DNA from 2 places in the Streptomyces sp. NPDC001822 genome. Region 2 is predicted to be linked to the other one. Evidence: riboswitches for the same ligand, from Rfam matches in the RefSeq annotation. Region 2 holds a riboswitch; the other holds the start of a gene.
The links. A riboswitch is a leader RNA that binds a small molecule or an ion and turns the genes downstream of it on or off. The one in region 2 is predicted to bind cyclic di-AMP.

Region 1 (4,736 bases), on a different contig from region 2:
ACGGCATGATCGGGCTCGGCTGCGGGGCGCGGTCGTACACCTCTTCCCTCCACTACTCCTTCGACTACGCGGTGGAGATGCGGGAGATCAGGGGCATCATCGACGGTTTCACCGGCACGTCGGACTTCTCCCGGGCGGAGGTCGGCCGTCACGTCGACGAGGGCGAGGCGCGCAGACGGCATCTGCTGCAGTCGCTCCTCCAGGCCCGGGGCATGAGGACCGCCGATTACCGCGACCGCTTCGGGGTCGATCCGTACGCCGACTTCCGGGCCGAGCTGGAGCTGTTCGCCGCGCGCGGCTGGCTCGACGGCACCGCGGACGCGGGCCTGCTGCGGCTGTCCCCCGAGGGGCTGGCCCACTCCGACGCGCTCGGGCCGGAGCTGTTCTCCCCGGAGGTACGGGCCGCGATGGCCGCGTACGAGGCGAAGTGAGCGGGCCGGTGGGCAAGGACCTGACCATCCTGTACCGGGGTCCGCTGGCCTCGTGCGACTACGACTGCCCCTACTGCCCGTTCGCCAAGCGCCGGGACAGCGGTGAGCTGCTGCGCGCGGACCGTGCGGCCCTGGAGCGCTTCACCGCCTGGGCGGCCGCGCAGCAGGGCGACCGGCTGTCGGTGCTGTTCACTCCGTGGGGCGAGGCGCTGGTCCGTTCCTGGTACCGGCGGGCGCTCGTCGAGCTGTCCCGCCTGCCGCACATCGCGAGGGTCGCCGTACAGACCAATCTCAGCGGCCGTACCGCATGGCTGGCGGAGGCGGACCGGGACAAGGTGGCCCTGTGGTGCACCTACCACCCGGGCCAGACGCCCTACGAGCGGTTCCTCGGCCGGTGCCGGGAGCTCACGGCTCTCGGGGTGCGCCACAGCGTCGGGATCGTCGGCCTGCACGAGCACCTGGCCGAGGCCCGCCGGCTGCGCGCCGCGCTGCCGCCCGAGGTGTACCTCTGGGTCAACGCCGCCGAGGGGCACACCTATACCGACGAGGAGGCGGCCGACTGGACGGCCCTGGACCCGCTGTTCCCCTACAGCAGGCACCCCCACCGCTCGGCGGGCCTGCCCTGCCGGACCGGTGAGTCCGTCGTCTCGGTGGACGGTGACGGGACGGTGCGGCGCTGCCACTTCGTCCGCGCCGAGCTCGGCAATCTCTACGACGGCAGCTACCGTGACGCCCTCGGCCCGCGCGGCTGCCCGCTCGAGGTGTGCGACTGTCACATCGGCTATGTGCACCTGGAGACGCTGCCGCTGTACGACGTCTTCGCGGGCGGCGTGCTGGAGCGGATACCCGCCCGTCCGGTGCGGATACCCGCTCCGGACGGGCTCCCCGTGTCCGCGGATCCGGCGGCCCGGCCGCTCCTGCCCGTCGTCAGCGTCTCCTGAGGACCCGACGAGCCGTCAGAGCGGCAGCAGGTCGGGGCGTTTGGCCTCCACGTGGTCACCGGAGGACTCACCGCGCAGCCGTCGGCCGATCCACGGGACGAGGTACTCCCGTGCCCAGTTGATGTTGTCGCGGCGCGCTTCCAGGGTGCCCCGCTGCGCCTGCGGGGGCCACGCCTGGTCGGGGTCGGCGGGCACGTCGAGTCCGAGGACCTGGGCGGCGCGGAGCGCGACCCGGGTGTGACCCTCGGGCGAGAGGTGCAGCCGGTCGTTGTCCCAGGCCCTCCGGTCCTGCACGGAACGCAGGGACCACAGGTCGAGAACCGGGCAGTCGTACCGGTCGGCGATGGACCGGACGTGTGCGGTGTAGGTGGCGATCTTGCCGCGCAGGTGCCTGAGCACGGGGATGCCGCGGGTGTCGAAGCCGGTGGTCACCATCACCGTTCCGACGGCCTGGGTGAGGTCGGCCACCGCGCGTTCGAAGCGCTCGGCCACGTCGTCCGGGTCCGAGCCCGGGCGGAGGATGTCGTTGCCGCCCGCGCAGAAGCTGACCAGATCAGGGGCCAGCTGCTTCGCGCGGGGTACCTGTTCCTCGACTATCTGGTCGAGGAGTCGTCCGCGTACGGCGAGATTGGCGTACCGGAAGATTCCGTGCGGGTCGTCCACCGGGCCGGCCATCGCATCGGGAACCGGGAGCTGGTCCGCGAGGAGGACCGCGAAACGGTCCGCCCAGCCGACGAGCCTGCCGTCCGGGCCGGGGTCCCCGACGCCCTCGGTGAAACTGTCGCCAATCGCTGCGTACGACCCGATGATGCCTCGTTGTTTGTTTCTCGAATCGTCTGCCACAAGGGCTTATCCTGCACCCTCGAATGTGACCTACGCGACCGTAATAAGGGGTTGACGGGTGGTGACAAAGACCACCCGGTCAGGTTTTGGTAAAGCCGGAATAAGCCGAGGGGCGATGCGCCGTCGCGCATCGCCCCTCGACCGGACCCCTGGGTCATGTCCCTCAGATGGTGACGCCGTGCGAACGCAGGTAGGCGATCGGGTCGACGTCGGAGCCGTAGCCCGGGCCGGTGCGGACCTCGAAGTGGAGGTGCGGGCCGGTCGAGTTGCCGGTGGTTCCGGACAGGCCGATCTGCTGGCCGCCCGTGACGGTCTGTCCGGCCGAGACCTCCAGCGAGGACAGGTGCGCGTACTGGGAGTACATGCCGTCGCTGTGCTGGATGACGACCTCGTTGCCGTACGCACCGCTCCACCCGGCGGAGACGACGGTGCCGGGTCCGATGGAGCGGACGCTGGTGCCCGAGGCGGCCTGGAAGTCGGAGCCCGTGTGGTAACCGCTGGACCAGCTGGCGCCGGCCACGTGGTACTGGGTGGTGACGGTGGGGTGCTCGACCGGAGCCACCCAGCCGGAGGCGGTGGCCTCCGACGCGGCGGTGGTCTTCTCGGCCGGAGCGGCCTTCTCGGCGGCGGGCGCGGCCTTCGCGGCCGGCTTCGCGGCGCCGGACGCCTTGGCGCCGAGGGTCAGCTTCATACCCGGGACGATCAGGCTCGGGTTGCCGCCGATGACGTCGCGGTTGTCCTTGTACAGCTTCTGCCAGCCGCCCTTGACCTTCTTGGCGGTGGCGATCTTCGCGAGGGAGTCGCCGGAGACCACGGTGTAGGTCTTCGGTGCGTCCTTCGCGACGGCGGCGGGCGCGCTCCGGGTGACGGCGGCGGACTTCACCGCAGGGGACGCCGGCTCGGCCGCGTGGGCGCCGGTGGCGCCGATCAGCGGGAGGGCGAGTACGGCGCCGCCGGCCCCTGCGGCAAGGATGCCTCGGGAGAGCGGACCGGACTTCTTACGACGGTGCTTGCCGTGTGCGGGCATGGGGAATTCCTCTCCGGCGCCTGCGAGGTGAGCTGTCGGGTTCGGGCTGGAGATGCCCGGCCGCGTGGTGACGCGTCTTGACCCCGAGCCGTTCCGGATCGCTCCGGCCGGCGACTTACCTGGTTCCCCCGCTCCTGCCACGCGTGAGTCGGTGCGGATTCCGGGCGGCGGCAGGATTCGGCGTTCCGTCCGGATTGAGCGTGACCGTAGGCGAGCGAGGACTCGGGTAACAAGCCTCGGATTCCCGGCCGGAATCCCCGATTCAATTCCGTTATGGAATTCCCGTCACACTCCGTGGATTACGGATCTTGGTTTTCCGTAAGGCGTCCGGAATACCCACGGGCACCTTCACCACACACCGTCACGGATATGATCCCGCTCACCCGCCTCCCCTCATGTCCCGCACAATCAGGGCATGTTCCAGTAAATGCACCAATACGGACATCACACTGCCCGCTCCTCCGCACAGGGCGATACGGCGGGGACGCGACGCGTGCGCGATGCAGCCATGTCGTATCGTCGCGAGCGTGTCCCGTCGGCGAGCGGCGCCGGCGCCAGACCCTCCAGGAGCCCTTGTGACGCAGCTGCCAGAGGTCCCCCCGGCCGGCCCCGAGCCGACGGACGTGGACCTGACCGGTGTCCGCAACTTCCGCGACGTCGGCGGGCTCCCGACGAGCGACGGCCGCACCGTCCGCTTCGGGCGCCTCTTCCGCAGCGGGCACCTGGCCCACGCCACCGAGGCCGACGCCGCGTTCCTCGCCGGACTGGGCCTGCACACGATCTTCGACTTCCGCAACGCCGCCGACCACAAGCTCGACGGACACGACGTGGAACTGCCCGGCGTCCGGAACGTCAGCATCCCGCTCTCCGACCCGGCCGACGGCGCGGAGTTCTGGCGGCTGGTGCGCGACGGGAACATCCAGCAGCTGCGCTCGATCCTGGCCGACGGCAAGGGCACCGAACGCATGGTCCTGTCCTACCGCTCGATCATCACGGACCGGACTGCCGAGCACAGCCGGGTCCTGCACGCGCTGGCCGAGGACAGCGTCCCCGCGCTCATGCACTGCGCCGCGGGCAAGGACCGGGCGGGCCTGTCGGTCGCGGTCTCGCTGCTCGCGGTCGGCGTCGAGAAGGAGGCCATCGAGGCCGACTACCTCAAGTCCAACGACGCCCACCGCCGCTACAAGGTGCACCGCAGCGACACGTCGCCGGTGGGCATGTCGGAGGAGGTCATGGAACTGCTCAATCCGCTCTTCGGCGCCCACCGCGAATATCTCGACGCGGCGTTCGACACGATCGAGGAGACCTGGGGCAGCACCGACCGCTACCTCCTCGAAGGGCTGAAGATCAGCCACGAGACGCGCGAGAAGCTGCGTGAGCGCCTCGTCGAGGGCGCCTGACGGCGACGGAGCGGGCCCTGCCCGGCCGTGGAGGGAGACGGGCAGGGCCGGCAGTCGGGCTCTCAGCCCTTGCCCGCCACGGTGAAGAGCAGGA
Region 2 (4,736 bases):
GCTCGCGGAACGCCGCGACCAGGTCGGCGAGGTCCTGAGCGGTGGGTTCGGCACCTCGGTCGGGAATGGCGTAGTTCGCGAACTTCAGTTCCCAGCCCGGGTTGTGGCGCACGGTGAACGGCCCCACGCGGTAGTGGTCGGGGGACCGGAGGGTGAGTGTGCGCGCGTAGTCCTGAATGGCGGTGTCCATAGGCCCGGGAGCCTAGGCGACACGGGTCGCCCCGGCGAAAGGCATTTCCGAGATCGGCGCGATACGTACGGGTGCGCCCGGGCGCGGGGCGTGGATCATCTGCCCGCCGCCGATGTAGAGCCCGACATGGGTGACCCCGGAGTAGAAGAACACCAGGTCCCCCGGGGCGAGTTCGGAGCGGGAGACGCGCTGTCCCGCGTTGATCTGGGTGTACGTCGTGCGTGGCAGGGACACGCCCGCGGCACGCCAGGCGGCCTGGGTGAGCCCGGAGCAGTCGTAGGCGGACGGGCCGGTCGCCCCCCAGACGTACGGCTTGCCCAGAGCGCCGTAGGCGAAGTCGACGGCCTGCGCCGCGCGGGCGTTGGGGGCGTTCACGGAGCCGCGCGGGGTGCTGCGGTCCGCGCGGACGGGGCCACCGCCGTGGGAGGCGTCGGCGGAGCGCTCGTAGTCGGCGCGCTGCGCGGCGGTGAGGGTGGCGAGGAGCGCGCGGGCGTCGGACAGCTTGGTGCGGACCGCGTTCTTGTGCTTCTCCAGATCGGCCCGGCGGGCGGCGAGGACGGAGAGCTCGTCCTCCGCCTCGGCCCGCAGTTGCGCGATGTCGTTGATCTGCCGGCGTACACCGTTGAGGGCGCCGGCCTGACGGTCGCCCGCCCGGTCCTCGAACGAGGCGCGTTCCAGGTATTCGTCCGGGTCCGAGGAGAGCGCCAGCCGCACGGCGGGGTCGACGCCGGCGCTGCGGTACTGGGCGGCGGCGAACGAACCCAGTGCGTCGCGGGCGGCGTTGAGGCGCTCGGTCCTGCGGGCCGCCTCGTCGCGCAGGGCGTCGAGGGACTTCTCCGAGGCCGCGGCCTTCTCCTTCGCGCCGTTGTACCGCTCGGTGGCGGCCTCGGCGTCGTGGTACAGCCGGTCGACCTTGCTCCTGACCTGGGCCGGGGTGAGCTGGGGATCGGCCTGGGCGGCACCCTCGAAGGCGGTGGCGGACGCCGCGCCGGCGAGAGCGAGGGTGGCGGCGGTGCGGGCAGCAGGCCCGGTGAACAGGCGCTGCTTGGGCTTGCGGTGAGCGGCGGTGCGATGGGCGGCCACGGGGGTGGTGCGTCCTTCCGTTCGACTGCCCGCCGGGGAAACCGGCGGGCCCGCCCGGGTCCGGCGGCGGGCCACCACAGGGGGAGTGGCCCGCCGCCGGATTTCCTGGCGGGGCGACCGGGGTGCCGCCCGGTACGGGGGCGGCGGTAACGAATCGGTCACCTGGGACGTGACGCTAAACCCGGGGCACGGGGAAGAGGCGTAATGACAGCTATTGCCCTCAGATGCAGTTTCGTTTCCATGGGATGACCGGGAAATTCAAGCGGAGTCCGGCAATTCGCGCAGTCCTCGCGCCAACTCATCGTTAAGTCATACCTGGCCGAAGAGTGCTGATATGGCCGCGGCTAGGCTGCGGCCATGGACGTACTCATCAATGTCTTCGTGGCCTTGCACATCATCGGGATCGCCTCCCTGCTGGGCGGATTCCTCACCCAGATGAAGGCCATGGGCGCGGGCACGGCCCGTTTCGTCCCCGCCATGCTGCACGGCGCGCTCACCATGCTCGTCACCGGTATCGCCCTCGTCGGGCTGAACCAGGCCGACGACCAGCACGTGAACAACGTCAAGATCGGGATCAAGCTCCTGATCCTCGTCGTGATCCTCGCGCTGGTCTACGTGAAGCGCGACGACGAGAAGGCCGGCAAGGGCGCCTTCGCCGCGGTCGGCGGGCTCACCGTCGCCAACATCTTCATCGCCACGCTCTGGACCTGAGCGGCCCGCGCGGACGGAGGAGGGGCCCGGGGATCTCCCCCGGGCCCCTCGCGCGTGTGGGGCCTCCGTGAGCCGTGCGCCCGCCGCGCTCCCGGAGGGAGCGGGTCTCAGGCCGGGCGCACGCTTCCGTAGATCGGCATGTAGTAGATCGACTCCTCGCGGACGTTCGCACCCGGCTTGGGCGCGTGGATCATCATGCCGTCGCCCTTGTAGATGCCGACGTGGCTGATGTCGTCGTAGAAGAACACCAGGTCACCGGGTTTCAGGTTCGCCGTCGCCACCCGGGTGCCCACCTCGACCTGGTCCCACGTCGTGCGGGGCAGATTCACCCCGGCCGCCTTCCAGGCTGCCTGGGTGAGCCCGGAGCAGTCGTACGAGGACGGGCCCGTCGCCCCCCAGACGTACGGCTTGCCGATCTGGGCGCGAGCGAAGGCCAGGACCTTCTCGGCCTTCGAGGCGTAGCCGCTGTCCGAGCCGGTGCCGGAGCCCGAGCCGGTCGTGGTGCCCTGCCCCGCGGTCCCCTCCTTGGCGCGCTCGGACTCCGCCTTGTCGGCGGCGGCCTGCTTCCGGGCCAGGTCCTCGGCCTTGCGCTTGGCCTCCGCCTCCTTCTTGCGTTCCAGCTCGGCGAGCCGCGCCTTCTCCTCGGCGGTCAGCTTCGACAGCAGCGAGCGCGCCTCGGTGAGCTTCGTCTGCACCTGCTGCTTGCTCGTGCGCAGCGAGGCCTGCGACTCGGTCAGCTTCTCCAGGCTCTTGGTCGCCTCGACGCGCTTCGTCGCGGCTTCCTTCTGCTGCGTGCGGAACTCGTTGACCGTCTTCTGCTGCTGGCTGGTCATCCGGGCCATCAGCTGGTCCTGGTCGAAGTACGACTGCGGGTCGTCCGCCAGGAAGAACGTCGCCGTCGGGGCGATCGCGCCGCTGCGGTACTGGGCGGCGGCGTAACTGCCCAGCTCGCGGCGCGTCTCGTTCAGCTTGTCGGCCCGCTGGGCCGCCGCCTCCAGGAGCGCGTCCACCTTGGAGCGCTGCTCGGCGGACGCGGACTTCGCCCGGTTGTATTCCTGCGTCGCGGTACCGGCCTGCCGGTAGAGGGCGTCTACCTTCTTCTGTACTTCCTCGATGCTGGGCTTGGGCTCCGCCGGGGCCGCCGTCGCGCTCTGGGTGGAGAGCAGGGTGACGGAGGCGAGCGCCGCGGTCGTGAGACCGACGGCAGGGGTGGTCGTGCGCACCCGGGTGCGCGGCTTGCGATGCGACGCCAAGGCCGGCATCTCCTTCCGTGGACCGCCTACCGGGTTAGCTGTCGGGTTCGGGCGGAACGGAAGGCTGCCCTACGGCCCGGTGGAGACGGGCCGATTCACCCCGGTGATGCGTGTGGGTCCCCGGTTCCGGGCACCTCGCGGAGCACGGATTCGGCGGGGGTGCCCGTGCGGCGTGGTTCGCCTGAAGTGGGTTCGGGACACCCGTCGGAGCACGCTAACCAACCCGTGGTGCTCCTGTGAAGGTTGATGGCCGATATGCCCGATACATTTCCGTGACCTTCTGCGGCAGCCGGTCCGTCGGGCCGGTACAGCCCTCCGGAACTCACGCACCGTGGGCGAACCGTGCCGGTGAGCGCACAGTGGGGGTCCGTGCGGCCGATCCGGCCCGGGCTGTCGGTGCGGCCGCCTAGACTCGTGAAGCGATGAGCAGCCTCTTTGACGACAGTTTCCTGACCGGCCTCCAGAACGCTGAGGAAGGCCCCCCGCCGCCCCCCGAGGAGCACGCGCCCGAGGCGGTGCCGGAGGGCCTGTTCCAGGACGTCTTCGACAGCCCGCCGCCGCCCCGTGACGCGTACTACCGCGACGGTGCCCCGCGTCCCGTCGTCGACTCCGCGGCGCTGCTCGACGGGCTGAACACCGAACAGCGTGCCGCCGTCGTGCACGCCGGGTCCCCGCTGCTCATCGTCGCCGGAGCCGGTTCCGGCAAGACCAGGGTGCTCACGCACCGCATCGCGCACCTGCTCGCCGAGCGCGGGGTGCACCCGGGCCAGATCCTCGCGATCACCTTCACGAACAAGGCCGCGGGCGAGATGAAGGAGCGCGTCGAGGACCTCGTCGGCCCGCGCGCGAACGCCATGTGGGTCATGACCTTCCACAGCGCCTGCGTGCGGATCCTGCGCCGCGAGTCCAAGCTCCTCGGCTTCACCTCGTCGTTCTCGATCTACGACGCCGCCGACTCCAAGCGGCTCATGGCGCTGGTCTGCCGTGATCTCGACCTCGACCCGAAGCGCTACCCGCCGAAGTCGTTCACGGCGAAGGTCTCGAACCTCAAGAACGAGCTGATCGACGAGGAGACCTTCGCAGGTCAAGCGACCGACGGTTTCGAGAAGACGCTGGCCCAGGCCTACGCGCTCTACCAGGCGCGGCTGCGCGAGGCCAACGCCCTGGACTTCGACGACATCATCATGACGACGGTGCACCTGCTCCAGGCGTTCCCCGACGTCGCCGAGCACTACCGCCGGCGCTTCCGCCACGTCATGGTCGACGAGTACCAGGACACCAACCACGCCCAGTACACGCTGGTGCGCGAGCTGGTCGGCCCGGCCGGAGAGGCCGACGCCCCGGGGGAGCTCTGCGTCGTGGGTGACGCGGACCAGTCGATCTACGCCTTCCGCGGCGCGACCATCCGCAACATCCTCCAGTTCGAGGAGGACTACCCGGACGCGAAGACGATCATGCTGGAGCAGAACTACCGCTCCACCCAGACGATCCTCTCCGCC

Region 1: another riboswitch for cyclic di-AMP. It lies ahead of ACFYY2_RS00530 (peptidoglycan DD-metalloendopeptidase family protein); the one in region 2 lies ahead of ACFYY2_RS06350 (NlpC/P60 family protein).

Annotation. Positions count from the first base shown of each region.
Region 1 is NZ_JBIATW010000001.1:110,173-114,908, reverse strand. It holds gene ACFYY2_RS00545 (STM4012 family radical SAM protein) at 1-431, shown strand, start outside; gene ACFYY2_RS00540 (STM4011 family radical SAM protein) at 440-1,372, shown strand; gene ACFYY2_RS00535 (SGNH/GDSL hydrolase family protein) at 1,388-2,215, opposite strand; gene ACFYY2_RS00530 (peptidoglycan DD-metalloendopeptidase family protein) at 2,379-3,242, opposite strand; cyclic di-AMP (ydaO/yuaA leader) riboswitch at 3,247-3,406, opposite strand; gene ACFYY2_RS00525 (tyrosine-protein phosphatase) at 3,818-4,642, shown strand; gene ACFYY2_RS00520 (DUF6126 family protein) at 4,705-4,736, opposite strand, start outside.
Region 2 is NZ_JBIATW010000002.1:431,541-436,276, forward strand. It holds gene ACFYY2_RS06335 (GNAT family N-acetyltransferase) at 1-190, opposite strand, end outside; gene ACFYY2_RS06340 (NlpC/P60 family protein) at 203-1,273, opposite strand; gene ACFYY2_RS06345 (hypothetical protein) at 1,631-1,984, shown strand; gene ACFYY2_RS06350 (NlpC/P60 family protein) at 2,092-3,246, opposite strand; cyclic di-AMP (ydaO/yuaA leader) riboswitch at 3,245-3,403, opposite strand; gene pcrA (DNA helicase PcrA) at 3,660-4,736, shown strand, end outside.